3 linked regions of the Silvibacterium dinghuense genome follow. The protein of the gene in region 1 binds, or shares a complex with, the protein of each later gene. Links are inferred from orthologs where the notes say so. Each region holds a gene or a part of one and is shown in the gene's direction. Other genes may lie near its edges.

Region 1 (5,122 bases):
CGACCTCTTCGACAACCTCGGCACGCTGGTGGCGGTCGCGAAGAAGGCGGAGCTGATCGAACCCGACGGCTCGATTCCGCGGCTGAACCGCATCCTCTTTGCCGACGCAACGGCGACCATCCTGGGGTCGCTGACCGGGACCTCCACCGTGACCAGCTACGTGGAGTCGAGCGCGGGCGTAGCAGCGGGTGGACGCAGCGGCATAACGGCCATCGTAACCGGGCTGCTTTTCCTGCTGGCGCTGGGAGCGGCTCCGCTGGTGGGCATCGTACCGACGGCGGCAACGGCCCCGGCGCTGATCATCGTGGGCAGCCTGATGCTGACGACGGTGACCGAGATCGAGTGGACCAACCCGCTGTCATCGATCCCGGCCTTCCTGACTCTGGTCATGATCCCGCTCAGCGCTTCGATCGCCAATGGGCTGGGCTTCGGAGTCATTGCCTACGCCTGCGTCCACCTGCTGAGCGGACGCTTCCGCAAGGAGGACTGGCTGCTGTACGTGCTGGCGGTGCTGTTCCTGGTGCGGTTTCTCTACGTGGCGAATGTATAGAGACTTCTCTACGCGGCAAGCGCAGAATTTTGGTTACTTCTGTGCAGAATCCAATGCTCGCTCACCCGCCATAGCTGGAGCGTGTCTCTCTGATATCAAATGGCTTCTTCCCTTTTTCGTATCGCTTCCCGGCATGCCACGAGAGAGGAATATCTCTATCCATGAAACTTAGGTAACATAAGCGCGTAAACCCGGGCAGGATTCTTACTACGACCGCGGGGAGCAGGTTCTTGGAGAGGAGCACCCTCACGGTGCGAATGAGAGGCAAGGCGAGGCAGGCCGCAAAGGGATTGGATTGGACAGCTGCAGGCTGGGTAATTCTGGCTGCATCCGGAGCACTCACGCTCACCGGATGTGAATCAGTCGCCTCCACCCAGCAGTCGACGCTGGTGCGGCTCATCGACGCCAGCTCGAATGCGCTGGGCGTCGACCTGTACGCAAACGGCACCAAGATCGTGGCCAACCAGGGGTTTCCCACCTTCTCGAACTACGCGGATGTCTCCTCGGGAACCATCAGTCTGAAGGTCTATCCCACGGGCAAGACCACGCCGGTCGATGCCCAGGCGAGCGGGACACTGACTGCAGGCGGCCAGTACTCGCTGCTGCTCACGGATAGCGGCACGGGTGAAGCTACGACCCTGCTCACCGACCAGGCGACAGCTGCGCCCTCCGGCGACTTTGCACTGAGAATTGTGCAGGAAGCCAGTACCGTGGGCGCGGTGGATGTGTACCTGACCACGGCCAGCTCCATCACGGCCACCAGTTCTACTTCGACCAGTACCTCGACCACGAGCAGCCTCAGCGGACTGACGCCGATTGTGAGCGACCTGGCAGCGGGCTCGACCATGTCCTACACCGACATTGCCGATGGCACCTACGAGATTGTGATTGTGCCCACCGGCACGACCGACGTGACGACTACGACGGCTTATATCGACAGCTCGGTGACGTTCTCGAGCGGCTCGGTGCGGACGTTGCTCATTGCCAATTCTTCGACCAGCGCCTCGAATATGACGGCTGTGATGGGCGACGATTTGGACTGATTTCTGCGTTGAACTGAGGCTGCTTCAATCCGCTTTCTGAAAAGCTGCACCAAAACTGGTGTAGCGTTTGTGTGCACTGAAAATGGTGCAATCGGAAAGAAGCAGGTCCTTATCGCGGGGCAAATACAAAAATTTGGACTGTCACACGGCCTCTTTTGGGAGGCCGTGCGATTTTTTTGGGGATTTTCGCCGCCTCCCTTACCCGCGAAGCGGGAAAGTTTTCCGCAGATTCCACTGGTACCTGTGAAAATGTTGGAAAAGCGGGTTTTTGTGGAAAGCGTGGATAGATGGAACGCGCATGGATTCTGGCGAAATGGGAGTTTTCCACGGAACCCACAGTTTTTTCCACGTATTTTTCAAAGCAGCCTGTGTGGAAGAAGGAAAACCGGGGAGGGGTGAGAGGGGATTTCGACCAGTCTTCCCGATTTTGCGAATTTTCCAGACGTGTTTTGGAAAACCGGTACAAAACGCATCTGCTGGAAAAATTGCGCTTTAGGCTTTATTTCCACTTTTCCTCGCCAAACGGTTACTACGGCGGGAGAGATATCCCTAAAAACTCGTAATACCCGTAGCCGTTCGCAGCTTCCCGGCCAGGGAGCGAAAACCGGCGTTCAGGCAGTGCGAAAAAGCGCCCGTATTTCCTGAATAGAACGGAGTTTTCCAGAGGGTGATACAAAGAGGTTTGTTACTAGAATGAAGCCGTGACCAGAGCCAACGGTAGAAGCCGCTTCGGAGGCGAACCCCGGGTGGTGTAGAGTGGGCGCAATCGCAGAGGGGGTTTCGTATGTCAGGCGCAGCGACAGGACTGGGTATCGAGAGCGAGAATTCAGTGCCGGTGACCGGCCAGGGTGCCAACATGGAGATCAGCATCAGCCGCCAGGATTTATTGCGGGAGCTCACGGCGACGCAGAGCGTGGTCGAGCGCAAGACGACGATTCCGATTCTTTCGAATTTTCTGATCGAGGCTGACGAAGAGCAGATCACGATCACAGCGACGGATCTTGACCAGAGCATGAAGACCTCATGCAAGGCCAAGGTGAAGAAGCCGGGCTCGTGCACCATTCCGGCGCGCAAGCTGTATGACTACATCAAGCTGCTGGGTGATGGCGACATCTCCATCAAGCTGATGGACAACCACTGGGTGCAGATCCGCTCCGGCCGGTCGAACACCAAGATGGTGGGTATGGCGCGGGCCAACTTTCCGCAGGTGCCGGAGTTTCCGCAGACTGCGGTAACCAGCATTCCGGCCGCCTCGCTGAAGAACTGCATCGCCAAGACGATCTTTGCGATTTCGAACGAGGAATCGCGTTACACGCTGAACGGCGCGCTGCTTATCCTGAAAGCAGAGTCGCTGGCCATGGTGGCGACCGATGGTCATCGCCTTTCCTTTATTGAAAAAGGCGGCGAAACGCTCTCGAATGTTTCGGGCGAGCGCAAGACGCTGATTCCGCGCAAGGCGTTGGCCGAGCTGCAGTCGCTGCTCTCGAACACCGAGGCGGAGACGATTGAATTTGCCGAGGATGACCACACGCTCTTCTTCCGCGTGGGACACCGCGTGCTGACCAGCCGCAAGCTGACAGGGCAGTTCCCGAACTACGAAGCGGTGATGCCGCGCGAGAACACGAAGTTCGTGATTGTGCGCAGCGAAGACCTGATGGGCTCGATCCAGCGCGTGGCACAGTTTGCCGATGAGCGCTCGGGTGCGGTGAAGATGCGGCTCGAGCAGAACGAGCTGAAGCTTTCGTCCTCGTCAACGGATTCGGGCGAATCGGAAGATGTCATCGAGTCGCCCTATGCCTTCGATCCGCTGGTGGTTGGTTTCAACTCGGCTTATCTGATCGACTTCCTGCGGGCGATCGGCAACACGGGCGAGGTACGTCTGGAGTTCAAGGACGCCCAGTCTGCCGGCCAGCTGCGGCCGGAAGATGCCGAAAATGAATATAAGTATCGCTATATCATCATGCCGATGCGGATCTGATTCTCCGCATACGCAAGTTAGGTAAGTGCAGAACAAGGCCCTCGAACGCGAGGGCCTTGTTCTTTGGAATGCGCCTATCTTAAGGCCCAATCATATCCGCAAAAATACCTTGTTCCGGTACATCCAATACAGCACATACCAGTAAATCAGCATGACAGCGATGCCCATGATCAGAGGTTCTGAAGCCATGCCGAAAACCTGGAATAACTTGTGTCCGAGGTTGGTGTATAAGTTGCGGATAAGAAACCCTTCCCACAGGTGGGCGATCAGATAAGCGGCAATCGAATTCATGCCGACGACCACGAACGGAAACACCACCTTGCGGTGATCTTTGATATCGACAACCCACGAGAAGGCTGCGAGAAAAAGAAAACAGAGGCCACCGCTGAAGAGTGTCCAGGCCGGGGTCCAGATACGCTTCACGATCGGACAGATGCCGAGGAAGTGGAAGAAGGTGCCGAGCGCTACCAATACTATCCCTATGAGGATCAGCTTCTTCAGAGGGATTTTCGGTGCCGCGGCACGCAGCCACTGTCCGGCGAAAAGGCCCAGCAACATGGTTCCGAGCGTAGGAATGAAGCTCAACGTGAGATAGCCTCCCTCGTTGAACAGAAAGCGCGAGGGACGCGGAAACAGGTTGAGAAACCAGACATCGAAGGCTTGTCCCAGATTGCTGTTCTTGTTCCAGTGCGAGGCAAATCCGGTGAAGTTATGGTGCCAGTCTGCCGGAACACCCACCGCTGCATAATCGAATGCCTGTCCTGGTGCGGGATAGAGCGCCCAGGCCAGCCAATAACCGAAGAGAATCATGGCAAAGGCGGTCCATTGCCACTTGGGTCTGCAGAAGCTGAGCAGAAACGCAAAGGTATAACCCATGCCGATCTGCGATAACGTGTCTTCAAAGGTGAAGTTCGTCATCGAACTGTCCGTGGAGCGCAGCAGTACGCCCAGTGCAGTGAGGATCAAAGCGCGCACGATTGTGTGCAGGAGCATTCTGCCGAAGGTCTGCTCTTTGCGGATGCGGCTGGCAATGGAATAGGGCATCGCGACGCCCACCAGGAAGGTGAACGAAGGCTGGATCATGTCGTGCAGGCCCAGCCCGGCCCACTCCACGTGCGTCTGGTTGTAACCGAGGATGCGCCAGAACAGGCTGTCCGGGAAGGCCTGATGCATATGAGCAAACTGCATGACCTCGCCCATCATGAGCAGCATGACGAGACCGCGATAGGCATCCACGGCGACATTGCGCTTTGGAGATTGCACCGCGTTCGTTTCTGACGCGGCGGGCGCGCCTGGGATGGGAGGAAGCTGGGTTTCGATTGTGGTGGCAGCCGCCATGCGAATCGCTCCTATTCGGAACTAATACAAACATCTCGGCTGATACCTGTAAAGTCGCAATCATCACAGCAATGGACGTGGAGACTGCCAGAGCGGGCACTCTTTCTGCCAGGATGTCCCCTCACAACAGATATTGGATCGGGGGGTGAATCTGCATAAAAAGCAGCGAGAGTTTCCGAAACGACAAACGCCCCGGCTGTGTGCCAGGGCGTC
Region 2 (5,213 bases), 2.1 Mb from region 1 along the record:
GAGGTAGATGCGGTAGTTGTCCACAGCCTCCTGCGTATGCTTCAGCCCCTGCGCCGATTTCGCCAGACCGAGCACCGCATCCGCATTGCCAGGATCCACCTCGGTGGCTTCCTTGTAACGTGCGTACGCCCCCTGGTAGTCACCGCGGGTGAAGTAGAAACCGCCTACTTTCACGTCTTCTTCCGCCATCTTCGGGTTGTGGATGAATCCCCCCGCTCCGTCCGAGATGCGGTTGGTGTTGTCGAGCGGCGATGCCACGCCGGCAAAGGCGCTGCGGCTCGAAGAACTGCCGTCATCGGTCTTCACCGGAGCTTTCGCACTCTCCGGCGCATTGGCCTCGGCCGCAGCTTTTTTTGAGATCGCTTCAGGGAACGGGTTGTCTGCCGCCGTGCTCGGCTTCTTTGCGGCGGCATCCGGCGTCTGTGCCGGAGTGTTTGCGGACTGCGAGGAGGAGGACGTGCTCTGTTGATCCTGATTCTGCTGTTGCGCAAACGCTGACGAGCCCAGAGCTACCCCCAGCAACGCGGACCACAGCACGCCATCACGGATTCGCAGGCATGGATTCATTTCTCTTCTCATCCTCTTTCAGTTTAGACCTTTGTCCTCTGCAAAGGGCTGTATACTCGGCCCAGAATCACCATGCCGCTGATCATCCGCTCTTCCTCTATCCATGCCGCCGGATGCTACACCACCGAGCCGATCCGCAGGCGCACCCGCATCGTCGAGTACACCGGCCCACGCATTTCCAAAGACCGCGCCGACGAAAAGTACGAGAACTCGCCGACCACCTATCTTTTCGGCCTGGGCAAAGGAGAAACCGTCATCGACGGCTTTGGCCTGGCCATGTTTATCAACCACTCCTGCGATCCCAACTGTGAGACGAAGGAAGTGAGGGGGCGCGTCTACATCTTCGCCCTCCGCGACATCGCCTCCGGCGAAGAGCTCACCTACGACTACAACCTCTACGATGGTGATGAGGACGAAGCTTACTGCAACTGCGGCGCACCCACCTGCCGCAAGTCCATGTATTCCCACGAAGAGCTCAGCCGTCGTGCCCGCGCCGCCAAGCGGGCGGCGGCGAAGAACAACGCTTCGGTTTAGGAATAGGGGATAGAACCCCGGGTGCCCCATGTCTCGCTTTTGAGACATGGGGTTTTCTCTGATCGAGGGGAAGAAACACATCCCGCGACCGAAGAGATCTTTGGAGCACCAGGCAACCGCCTACACCCTATTCCCTGTCTGTCTTCCCCATTCTCACAATCGGCAGCGTTAAACCATCCCCCAATTCCAGCTCTATCCGCCCTGTTTCTTCATATCCCCAGCGCCGATAGAGCGGCACCCCGGTCAGCGTCGCTCCCATCTCGAAACGCCGAAAGCCTTCCGCGCGCGCCGCATCCTCGCAATACTGCAGAAGAAGTGATCCAATGCCCTGCCTCGCCCAATCCGGATGGACGAAAAACGCCCGGATACGCGCCGCATCCACCGCCGGATCGAGCAGGCTCGCATCCCGGTCCGGACGGCGATCCGCGCCGAAGAGCGTCTGACGCCGGCTCCAGCCTCCGCACGCCGCCATCACCTCCGGCTGCGCCTGCGGGGAGACGACAAAATATGTCCGGTCGGCGATAAGCTGCGAATCCACGCCAAGATGCACCCCCACCGCCGCATCGCGCTGCGCCTGGGAGTAATCCCCGGCCTGCAACCCATGGACAGAAGCCTCGATCAGCGCCTTGAGCGCCGGAGCATCTGCTTCCGTGGCCACGCGAATCGCAAACCCTTTGTCGCTCTTCTTCTCCATTGCGTCCTCTTTCCCTGCTCCGTCCGGCGTTGCTTCCTCAGCCCCGCCCGATACAATGAACCGTTACCTTTTTCCCGATGGCTTATCAGGTTCTAGCGCGCAAATACCGCCCCCAGCGATTCTCTGACGTCGCCGGGCAGGATCACGTCACCCGTACCCTGCTCAATGCCCTGTCGCAGGGACGCATTGCCCATGGCTATATTTTCTCGGGTCACCGCGGCATCGGCAAAACCACCATCGCCCGCATCCTGGCCATGGCACTCAACTGCCGCCGCGAAATCGGCTCGCCGGAGCGCCCGACGCCGGAGCCTTGCTCTACCTGCGAGTCCTGCACCGAGATTCGCCAGGGCAACGCCGTGGACGTGATCGAAATCGACGCCGCCACCAATCGCGGCATCGATGAAATCCGCGAGCTGCGCGACGCCGCCCGCTATCGGCCCGCCCGCGACCGCTACAAGATCTACATTCTCGACGAGGCGCACCAGATCACCGATGCCGCCTTCAACGCGCTGCTCAAAACCCTCGAGGAGCCGCCCGACCACATCGTCTTCATGATGGCGACAACGCAGCCGGAAGACATCCCACAGACCATCCGCTCGCGCTGCCAGCACTTCAGCTTCCACGCCGTCCGCTTCGACGATATTCTCGAGCAGCTCCGTGCCATCTCCGTGCACGAAGAGGTTGGCGTAGAGGATGCCGCGCTGGCGTTGCTTGCCGAAGCCGGCGACGGCTCCATGCGCGACGCACTCTCCATCATGGACCAGGCCATCGCCTCGGCCCCCGTTATCGACGGCCGCCCGCAGCTCGATGCCGCGCAGATTCGCGAGCTGATGGGCTCGGTCCCCAACACCATCTTTGAAGGTTTTCTCGAAGCCATCGCCGAAGGCCGCACCGCCGCGCTCATCGAAGAGCTGAATCGCCTGCTCAACGCCGGCAACAGCCCTGCGCAGATCGCCCGCCAGTTCGTCCGCTACCTGCGCAACACGCTCATGGCTCGCATCGACGGCGAGCAGTCCGAACTGCTGCAGATCTCCGCCGACGAGCGCGCCCGCGCCGCTCGCTCCGCGCTGCTCTTCTCCGAGGAAGACCTCACCCGCTTCCTGCAGATCACGCTGCGCACCTTCGACGAGCTCAACTATCGGCAGGAACAGCGGTTTCACCTCGAGCTCGGACTCATCAAGCTGGTGCATCTCACCCGCCTGCTGCCGGTCGAGGAATTCCTCAGCAAACTGCCGCCCGCAGGCTCCACAGCAAGCCTTCCGCGCACCGCGGCCGCCGCGCGGCCGGCTCCTGCAGCTCCGAGGCCCGCAACTCCGGCACCAGCCCCTGCGCTGCGCCCAACGGCTCCTCAACCGGCGGCGGCACGACCGGAAGAGCCGGCTCGCCCCGCTTTCTCACCCTTTGAAGCAGACCGCTCGCGGAAAATGACGAGTGACGCCGGCTCCGGACCTTCTATCGAAGCTCCCAGCCAGCCTGTCATCGCATCGCAGGTCCGGCCTATCGCGGAACCACCCGCGCGGCCGATTCTCGATGCCCCCCCCGAGCCGGTCATGGCACCTGCGCCGGCACCGGTCAGCAACATCGCCGCCGTCCTGCCCGATCCGGAGCCCGAACCGCTCACAGCTGCCCCCATCGAAGCCCTGCGCCCCACATTGGAAACGCGTCCGGAGCCGGTCGCCGTGAGCACGGTTGCCGCAGCTCCCGAACCTTTCGCCGTTGCGCTTCAGGAGGAAGACGAGCCCGGCCGCGCCCCTGTCGGCAAAGCGGAAGTAGAGTCCCCTCTGACCAATGGAGCCCTTGCCCTGGCGCAGGAACCGTCTTCCTCAGTAGACATGGCCCTTATTCAGGACACGGTCTGCTCCGCGCTCGACGCCCAGGGACACAGCACCGCATCCGTGCTGCTCTCCTCCGGCCAGTGGCGTGAAAAAGGCGACACCATCGAGGTCGAAGTCGGCATCAAGAAGACAATGCTTGGCCTCACCATGAATGCCGAAGCAGAAAAGATCTGTAAAGCCGCGCTTCGCGCCATCGGCATCAACCACAAGCTGACCTTTATCCACGGCGAGGCGAAGGCGCCCGGCTCCGGCCCACGCCCCGCATCCACGGCCTCGGCCGCAAGGGGCAGCATCCAGTCCATCGCTCTCGAGAACCCGCTCGTCAAACGGGCGCAGGAACTCTTCAACGCAGAGGTGCGCAGCGTCCTTGACCTGCGCCCAGGAAAGTAAAAGAGGCAAAACGCAGTGAACCCCTTCAAGCTCCAGGAAATGCTTGGCCAGGCCAAGGAAATGCAGGAACAGATGCAGCAGAAGCTTGCCCAGTCCGTGGTCGAAGGCTCCTCGGGCGGCGGAGCCGTGACTGTCCGCATGAACGGCAAGAAAGAAGTCCTCAAACTCTCCATCGACCCCTCTGCCGTCGCCGGACTGGGCAGCGCAGCCGATATCGAGATGCTCGAAGACCTCATCACCGCCGCCTTCAACGAGGCCGGCCGCAAGGCCGAAGAGATTCTCAAATCCAGTATGTCGGGCATGCTCGGCGGTCTCAATCTTCCTCCTGGACTTTTCTGATCGCCACTTCCGCCCGGAAACGCATCTATCTGCCCAGAGAGTGTGCGCACGAGAGAGCTGAAGCCGATGACGACACGACGCCACTTCCTCATCCAGACCGCGATTACCACCGGAGGCCTTGCCTTCGCGGCGTCGCGCGCATGGCCGCAGCAATCCGGAGCAGGCCATCCGCCGGCCAATCCGGCAGCGAACACCGGAGCCGCGGCTGCCGGCCTTATCGCCACCATGCGTACCAACGCGCGCACCACACCGATTCACAGCACCCGCCTCACTGACACGATCTACCTGCTGCAGGGCGTAGGCGGCAACATGCTCGTGCACCTCGGCCCGGATGGCAAGCTGCTCGTGGACTCCGGCATCGCCACCGCCACGCCCCAGCTCAAGGAACAGCTCGCAAAGTTCGATCCGCATCCGCTACGCCTGCTCGTCAATACGCACTGGCACTTCGACCACACCGACGGCAACGCCGCCATGCACGATGCGGGAGCCTTCATCCTCGCGCATGAGAACACCCGGGTACGGCTCTCCTCCGCACAGCGCGTAGAGATTCTCAACACGACATTTCCCCCCGCGCCCAACAGTGCTCTTCCCCAGGAGACCTTCGGGGATCGCGAAACGCTCTACTTCGACAACGAGCCCATCGACCTCGTCCACGCTCCGAATGCCCACACGGACTCGGATATCTTTCTCCACTTCCGTAACAGCAACGTCGTCCAGACCGGCGACCTCTGGTTCAACGGCATGTACCCGCTCATCGATGCCAATAGCGGCGGCTCCATCAACGGCATGATCCGCGGCGTCGATCAGCTTCTCCAGATCGTGGACGAGAAGACGAAGATCATCCCCGGTCACGG
Region 3 (5,236 bases), 1.8 Mb from region 1 along the record:
GGGGTGGTGGACATGAGTCCGGCATAGGTGCCGCCGCCGATCAGCAGCAGCAGGGCCAGCGCTCCGACCGCAACCGGGCGCAGTTGTACATTCGAGCCGAAAAGGAGCCTGGTCTTCAGGCGTTCGAAAAACCCGGCTGGAGCCGCGGCGCGCTCTTCGCGCAGCAGCGCGGACATCCGGGCATGGAAGTAGGGCGAGGGCTCGGGCGCTTCCCAGGCGTCGAGCGCAGCCATCGTGGCTGCAAGCTCGGCCAGTTCGCCGGCGCACTCCGGGCACTGCTGCACGTGGTTGCGTGCTTCGGCTAAAGCGGGCTCGTGTCCCGTCTCGTCAGCCAGCAGGTCCATCAGGACTGTTTGGGGCAGTTTCGTTTTTGTCGTTTGGCAGGTCATTATGTCACCAGTACTGCTCTCGGGCTGATTCGCCGGAACCCCTTGTTCCGGCAGGCGCGCTCGCCGCCTCAGGCAAACTCCTTCAACTTTTCCCGCAGGGTCTGATAAGCCCGGAAGAGGAGTGATTTTGTAGCCGATTCACTCAGCTTGAGTATCTCTCCAATCTGCTTATAGTCCAGTCCCTGATATTTGTGCATCAGTACCGCATTCTTTTGACGTTCCGGAAGTGCCAGAACGTGCTGGCGGATGGCCCGCATCCGCTCATCTTTCACCAGTTCCTGCTCAACCGAGGCTGTCAGGTCGGCCACATCCGGCGTCGTTCCCGTTTCGGGATCCGGCTGGTCGAGGTACACATTCTGCGCGGTCCGCTCGTACTTCGTGTCCCGGGCATGGTTCACGCCCAGGTTGGTGGCGATGCGATAAAGCCAGGTAGTGAACTTCGCCTCTGCCCGGTAGCTCTGCCGTGAGCGATAGACGCGGAGGAACACCTCCTGGGCCAGCTCCTCGGCCACCGCCTGGTTATGCACCATGCGGAACATGAAGTGAATCATCGGCTTGTGGTACTTGTGGATCAGGTATTCGAAGCCGGAATCGTCGCCCTCGCGGACGCGGAGCATGATCTCGGCATCCGACATGGCGCTGAGCTCGCCGGCTGTGGCTGGACGAGGGGGGCTGCCGGCGGGTCTGTCCGCAGGCTGAGTCAGCGTGGAATCCAAAGTCTGATCGAGTGCCAAGGTCGCCATGTCCTCATCAACCCCGTTTTCCTCGTCAGGTTGCGCTTCGAGTTCGGTGTATTCGGGATCGAGGTCCGCATTGGCATCTTCGTCCTCGCCGGCGTGGCGCGGCGGGTGGCCGTCAGCGGGATTGTCTTCCGGATCCGGGAAGCGAGATACGGAGGATGGAGGGTGATAAGGCATTGGAAGACAAGCTCGATTGTAGCTGTTCCCGGCGGGACAGCAAGAAATGGAAGGCAGCCGGGGGAGGCAGCTTCAGCGTATATCGCTCGAAGGAAAGATGCCGTATCTGGCTCCGAGGAAGCCCTGATGGCCGGATTCTAATGTCGCAGCGATCTCCTGCCAGGTGAGCAGCTTGAGGCGGATGCGCAATTCGAGTGGCCGGATACAGCGCTGCACCTGGAGCCAGGACTCGATCAGGTCGGGTCTCCGGGCGTCGCACAGGACGGCGAAGCTGAGGCCGGTGGCATGAGCGGCAAGGGCTCCGCGAACCAGCTGGTAGCCCGGAAAGCGCCCATCCTCAAGGCGAGGAAGTGATGCGATATCAATGACTTCTTCGATATCCCGATAGCGATGGATAAGCCTTTCCGGGGCAATTTGAAAGTCCGATTCTGTGAGTTTTGCCTCGACGAGAAGATGGCCGATGCGCATATCGATCTCCGTTGTGTCGCCACGGCCTGAGGCCAGCGGAGTGCGCGGCCTGATTCCGAATTCCGGTTCGGAGCCGGCCGCTTCGCCAAGCAGGGCATGCAGCGCGGTATTCCTGCTCGATGCCGGGTGGCAGAAGATATTCATCAGTAACGCGTCCGAGCTGACCGCTGCATCGAGCTCCCGCCATGGCCAGTCGGCGCGGGCGCGGGAGCGCCGGTAGGCGGTGTGGACTTTTTCGAGCCGCCTGGCCCAGGCTGGTCGGGCGAGAATCTCCGCGTGGACTTCGGGTAGAAAATTGTCGCGCCGGCCCGCTTCGTTACAGCCGAACAGCACGCTCGAGGCTTCTCCTCCCAACTCGGCTGCCATGCACCCATGCATCTTTGCCCAGAGCCGGGCGCGGAAGTTGAGCTCATCTCGCAGGCTCATTCCTTCCGGGACGGGGATCGGTTCAGGTATCACGAATTTTATGATAGGCGAACAGAAGGCGAATTATAATTCGAAATGGGAAGCGGAGGGATTTGCCTCTGCTGGCACCTATGCTTGCAGGCCGCAAAATCGTGCACGTAGACATGGACGCTTTCTATGCGTCGGTGGAGCAGCGGGACGATCCCGCTTTGCGCGGCCGTCCGGTAGTGGTTGCCTGGCGCGGGCGCAGGTCGGTGGTTTGTGCGGCCTCGTATGAAGCTCGGAAATTCGGCGTGCGCTCGGCGATGGCGGCGTTGACCGCCGAGCGGCTCTGTCCGCATGCGATCTTTATCCCGCCGGATTTTACCCGCTATCGCGCAGCTTCACAGGCGGCGCGGCGCATCTTCGAAGAACATACGGACCTGATCGAGCCGCTTTCGCTCGATGAGGCCTACCTCGATGTGACCGAGAATAAGAGCGGTCTGCCGACGGCAACACGCGTGGCCAAGGCGATTCGAGAAAAGATTCGGCAGGAGCTGAACCTGACTGCTTCGGCGGGCGTGGCACCGAATAAATTTCTCGCCAAGATTGCCTCTGATTGGAAGAAACCCGATGGACTTTTTGTGATCCAGCCGGATGAGGTCGAAGCATTTTTGGAGCCATTGCCGGTGGGGCGCATTCCCGGTGTGGGCAAGGTGATGGAGACGAAGCTGCGCGAGCTGAGCCTCGCAACCGTCGGAGCCCTGCGCCACCAGTCTCTCAGTGAGCTCGAGGGACGCTTCGGTCGTTATGGAGCGCGTCTGTATGAGCTGGCCAGGGGCATCGACCACAACCCGGTTGTCACCGGGAGGCCGTCGAAGCAGATCTCGAAGGAAGATACCTTCGAGCGTGATCTGCCGCTCGAGGACTTGAGCGAGATTATCCGTGAGCTGGCTGCAAAGGTGTGGAAGGCTTCGCAGGGCAGTGGGCGCATCGGCCACACCGTGGTCCTCAAGCTCAAGACCAGTGGCTTCGCCATCATGACCCGCAGTCTGACGCTTGCCCAGCCGCCGTCTTCCGGAGAGGAGCTTGCAGCTATCGCACTCAGCCTGCGCGAGCGCGTCGATGTTTCCGCACGCCCGCTCTTTCGGCTTGCAGGCGTGGGGCTCAGTAATTTCCGTGATGATGAGGAGCCGCAATTCCCGCTCTTTCGAGATGAGGTTCAGGAAACGAGTGAAGCGGCAGCTCTGTCTCTTCCATCCCAGGAGCAGGAAACGAGACCTGGGGCATCCGGTTAGCGCTATGGGTGAAATACCTTCGGGTGGCTCACGGCCTGTCCGTCATCTTTGCGCAGGCTGCGGAAGACCAATGTCGAGACAATCGTCATCAGGCCGAGAGCGATCAGCGCCTTGTGCAGTCCATGGATCATGCTGACGTTCGAGGCATGTTCTTCATGCGGCAGGAAGAAGGCCGTAGCCAGGCCGGCGCAGGCTACGCCGAAGCTGACCGACATCTGCTGCATGGTGCTGGCGATCGAGCTGGCCGCGCTGGTCTGTTCCTCGGTGGTATCCGAATAGACCAGCGTGTTCATACTGGTGTACTGCAGCGAGGTGAATCCGCCGTAGAGGAAGGCCAGCAGCACGATCATCCACACCGGCGTATGCAGGCCGATGGTGGCGAAGAGCAGCAACAGGCAGCCGATGATCACCGTATTCGACACCAGCACATTGCGATAGCCGAGCCGCGCCAGCACCTTCGGCATCACAGCCTTCATGCTCATTGAAGCGACGGCCTGCGGCATGATCAGCATGCCCGACTGCACGGCGGAATATCCAAGACCGACCTGGTAGAGCAGCGGCAGCAGGAACGGCACGCCGCCGATGCCGAGGCGCGTGAAGAAGCTGCCGCTTACGGAGGCGCGGAAGGTGCGGATGCGGAAGAGTGTGAGATCGAGCAGGGGATAGGCGATGGATCGCGCGTGCAGCCAGTAGCCGAGGATCAGCACCAGCGAGATCACGAGCATGCCGGTGATTTCGCCGGCGCCGAGTGTGTGCTCGCCGAAGACCTCGAGCACATAGGAAAGCAGCGCCACGCCGGAACCGAAGAGGATGAGGCCCACGGCATCGAGTGGATGCGTGTGTTCCTCACGGAAATCCGGCAGATGCAGGTAGACCATCACCAGTCCGAGCAGGCCGACTGGGATATTGAGGAAGAAGATGACGCGCCAGTGCAGGTAGCCGACGATGAGACCTCCCGCGACGGGGCCGAGCATCGGCGCGACCAGCGAGGGGATGGAGACGAAGCTCATCTGCCGGATCAGTTCGGATTTTTCAAAGGCCCGCACAAGTGTGAGACGGCCCACCGGGACCATCATCGATCCACCCATGCCCTGCAACACGCGGCAGGCTACGAGCAGGTGGATGTTCGTCGAGAGACCGCAGAGCAGCGAGCCGAGCGTGAAGAGGCCGATGGCTGCGGAGAAGACTCGCCGCGTGCCGAAGCGGTCGGCCACCCATCCGCTGATGGGGATGAAGACAGCGAGCGCCAGCGTATAGCTGGCCAGCACGGCCTTCATGCTGAGTGGGCCTACACGCAGCGCGGCCGAGATGGCAGGCACGGCCGTATTCAGGATCGTTGTGTCCAGCGACTCCATGAAGAAGGCAACTGCGACCAGCCACGGCAGCAGCCGCCGGGTCGAAGGGGAGATCGCAGGCAGAGAGGTAGGGGGTAAAGGAGAATTCATCGCGTCGCCGTGCTCATGTGTCTTCCTGACTGGGATGCTCGCACATGCGGCTCCGTTCGTCATGGTTTTGGTAAAGGACGAGAGCGGCGATGTTCAAAGTCTGGATCATGGAGGCCGGAGCAGGCCTCAAGTTCGATCCTGTGATTCAGGATTTTGCGGAGGAGCGCAGGCTCTCCGAGAGGACAATCGCGTCCGCGACCTCTTTCATGGACTTCCGCCGCTGGCGGCTCTCCTTCTGCATCATGCGATAGGCTTCGTCCTCGGATATCTTGAGATCGCGCTGCAGGATTCCTTTCGCGCGATCAATCAGCTTCCGTGACTCAAGGCGGTCTAAG

What was found.
Region 2: the proteins of dnaN (region 1) and dnaX are in contact, whole or in part, in a cryo-EM structure (PDB 8GIZ), measured with the Escherichia coli proteins. The link is inferred for Silvibacterium dinghuense from one-to-one orthologs.
Region 3: the proteins of dnaN (region 1) and dinB are in contact, whole or in part, in a solved structure (PDB 1OK7), measured with the Escherichia coli proteins. The link is inferred for Silvibacterium dinghuense from one-to-one orthologs.

What each region holds. Positions count from the first base shown.
Region 1 is NZ_SDMK01000001.1:2,078,835-2,083,956, forward strand. The notes cover bases 1,592-4,474. They hold dnaN (DNA polymerase III subunit beta), read left to right. Parts: upstream 1,592-2,377; coding sequence 2,378-3,571; downstream 3,572-4,474. Other genes in these bases: ESZ00_RS08150 (DUF4397 domain-containing protein), read left to right, coding at 1,592-1,593; ESZ00_RS08160 (acyltransferase family protein), read right to left, coding at 3,662-4,474. In the rest of the region: ESZ00_RS08145 (NCS2 family permease), read left to right, coding at 1-550; more of ESZ00_RS08150, read left to right, coding at 808-1,591; more of ESZ00_RS08160, read right to left, coding at 4,475-4,909. UniProt on the Escherichia coli protein: Confers DNA tethering and processivity to DNA polymerases and other proteins. Acts as a clamp, forming a ring around DNA (a reaction catalyzed by the clamp-loading complex) which diffuses in an ATP-independent manner freely and bidirectionally along dsDNA.
Region 2 is NZ_SDMK01000001.1:6,421-11,633, forward strand. Bases 1,473-4,446 are described here. They hold dnaX (DNA polymerase III subunit gamma/tau), read left to right. Parts: upstream 1,473-1,872; coding sequence 1,873-4,020; downstream 4,021-4,446. Other genes in these bases: ESZ00_RS00055 (GNAT family N-acetyltransferase), read right to left, coding at 1,473-1,795; ESZ00_RS00065 (YbaB/EbfC family nucleoid-associated protein), read left to right, coding at 4,036-4,359; ESZ00_RS00070 (MBL fold metallo-hydrolase), read left to right, coding at 4,426-4,446. Also shown: ESZ00_RS00045 (tetratricopeptide repeat protein), read right to left, coding at 1-567; ESZ00_RS00050 (SET domain-containing protein), read left to right, coding at 640-1,101; more of ESZ00_RS00055, read right to left, coding at 1,229-1,472; more of ESZ00_RS00070, read left to right, coding at 4,447-5,213. UniProt on the Escherichia coli protein: Part of the beta sliding clamp loading complex, which hydrolyzes ATP to load the beta clamp onto primed DNA to form the DNA replication pre-initiation complex.
Region 3 is NZ_SDMK01000001.1:279,561-284,796, reverse strand. The notes cover bases 1,378-4,374. They hold dinB (DNA polymerase IV), read left to right. Parts: upstream 1,378-2,292; coding sequence 2,293-3,456; downstream 3,457-4,374. Other genes in these bases: ESZ00_RS01085 (DHA2 family efflux MFS transporter permease subunit), read right to left, coding at 3,459-4,374; ESZ00_RS01095 (PGN_0703 family putative restriction endonuclease), read right to left, coding at 1,379-2,200. In the rest of the region: ESZ00_RS01105 (Rossmann-fold NAD(P)-binding domain-containing protein), read right to left, coding at 1-344; ESZ00_RS01100 (RNA polymerase sigma factor), read right to left, coding at 458-1,306; more of ESZ00_RS01085, read right to left, coding at 4,375-4,901; ESZ00_RS01080 (uroporphyrinogen-III synthase), read right to left, coding at 5,047-5,236. UniProt on the Escherichia coli protein: Poorly processive, error-prone DNA polymerase involved in translesion repair and untargeted mutagenesis. Copies undamaged DNA at stalled replication forks, which arise in vivo from mismatched or misaligned primer ends.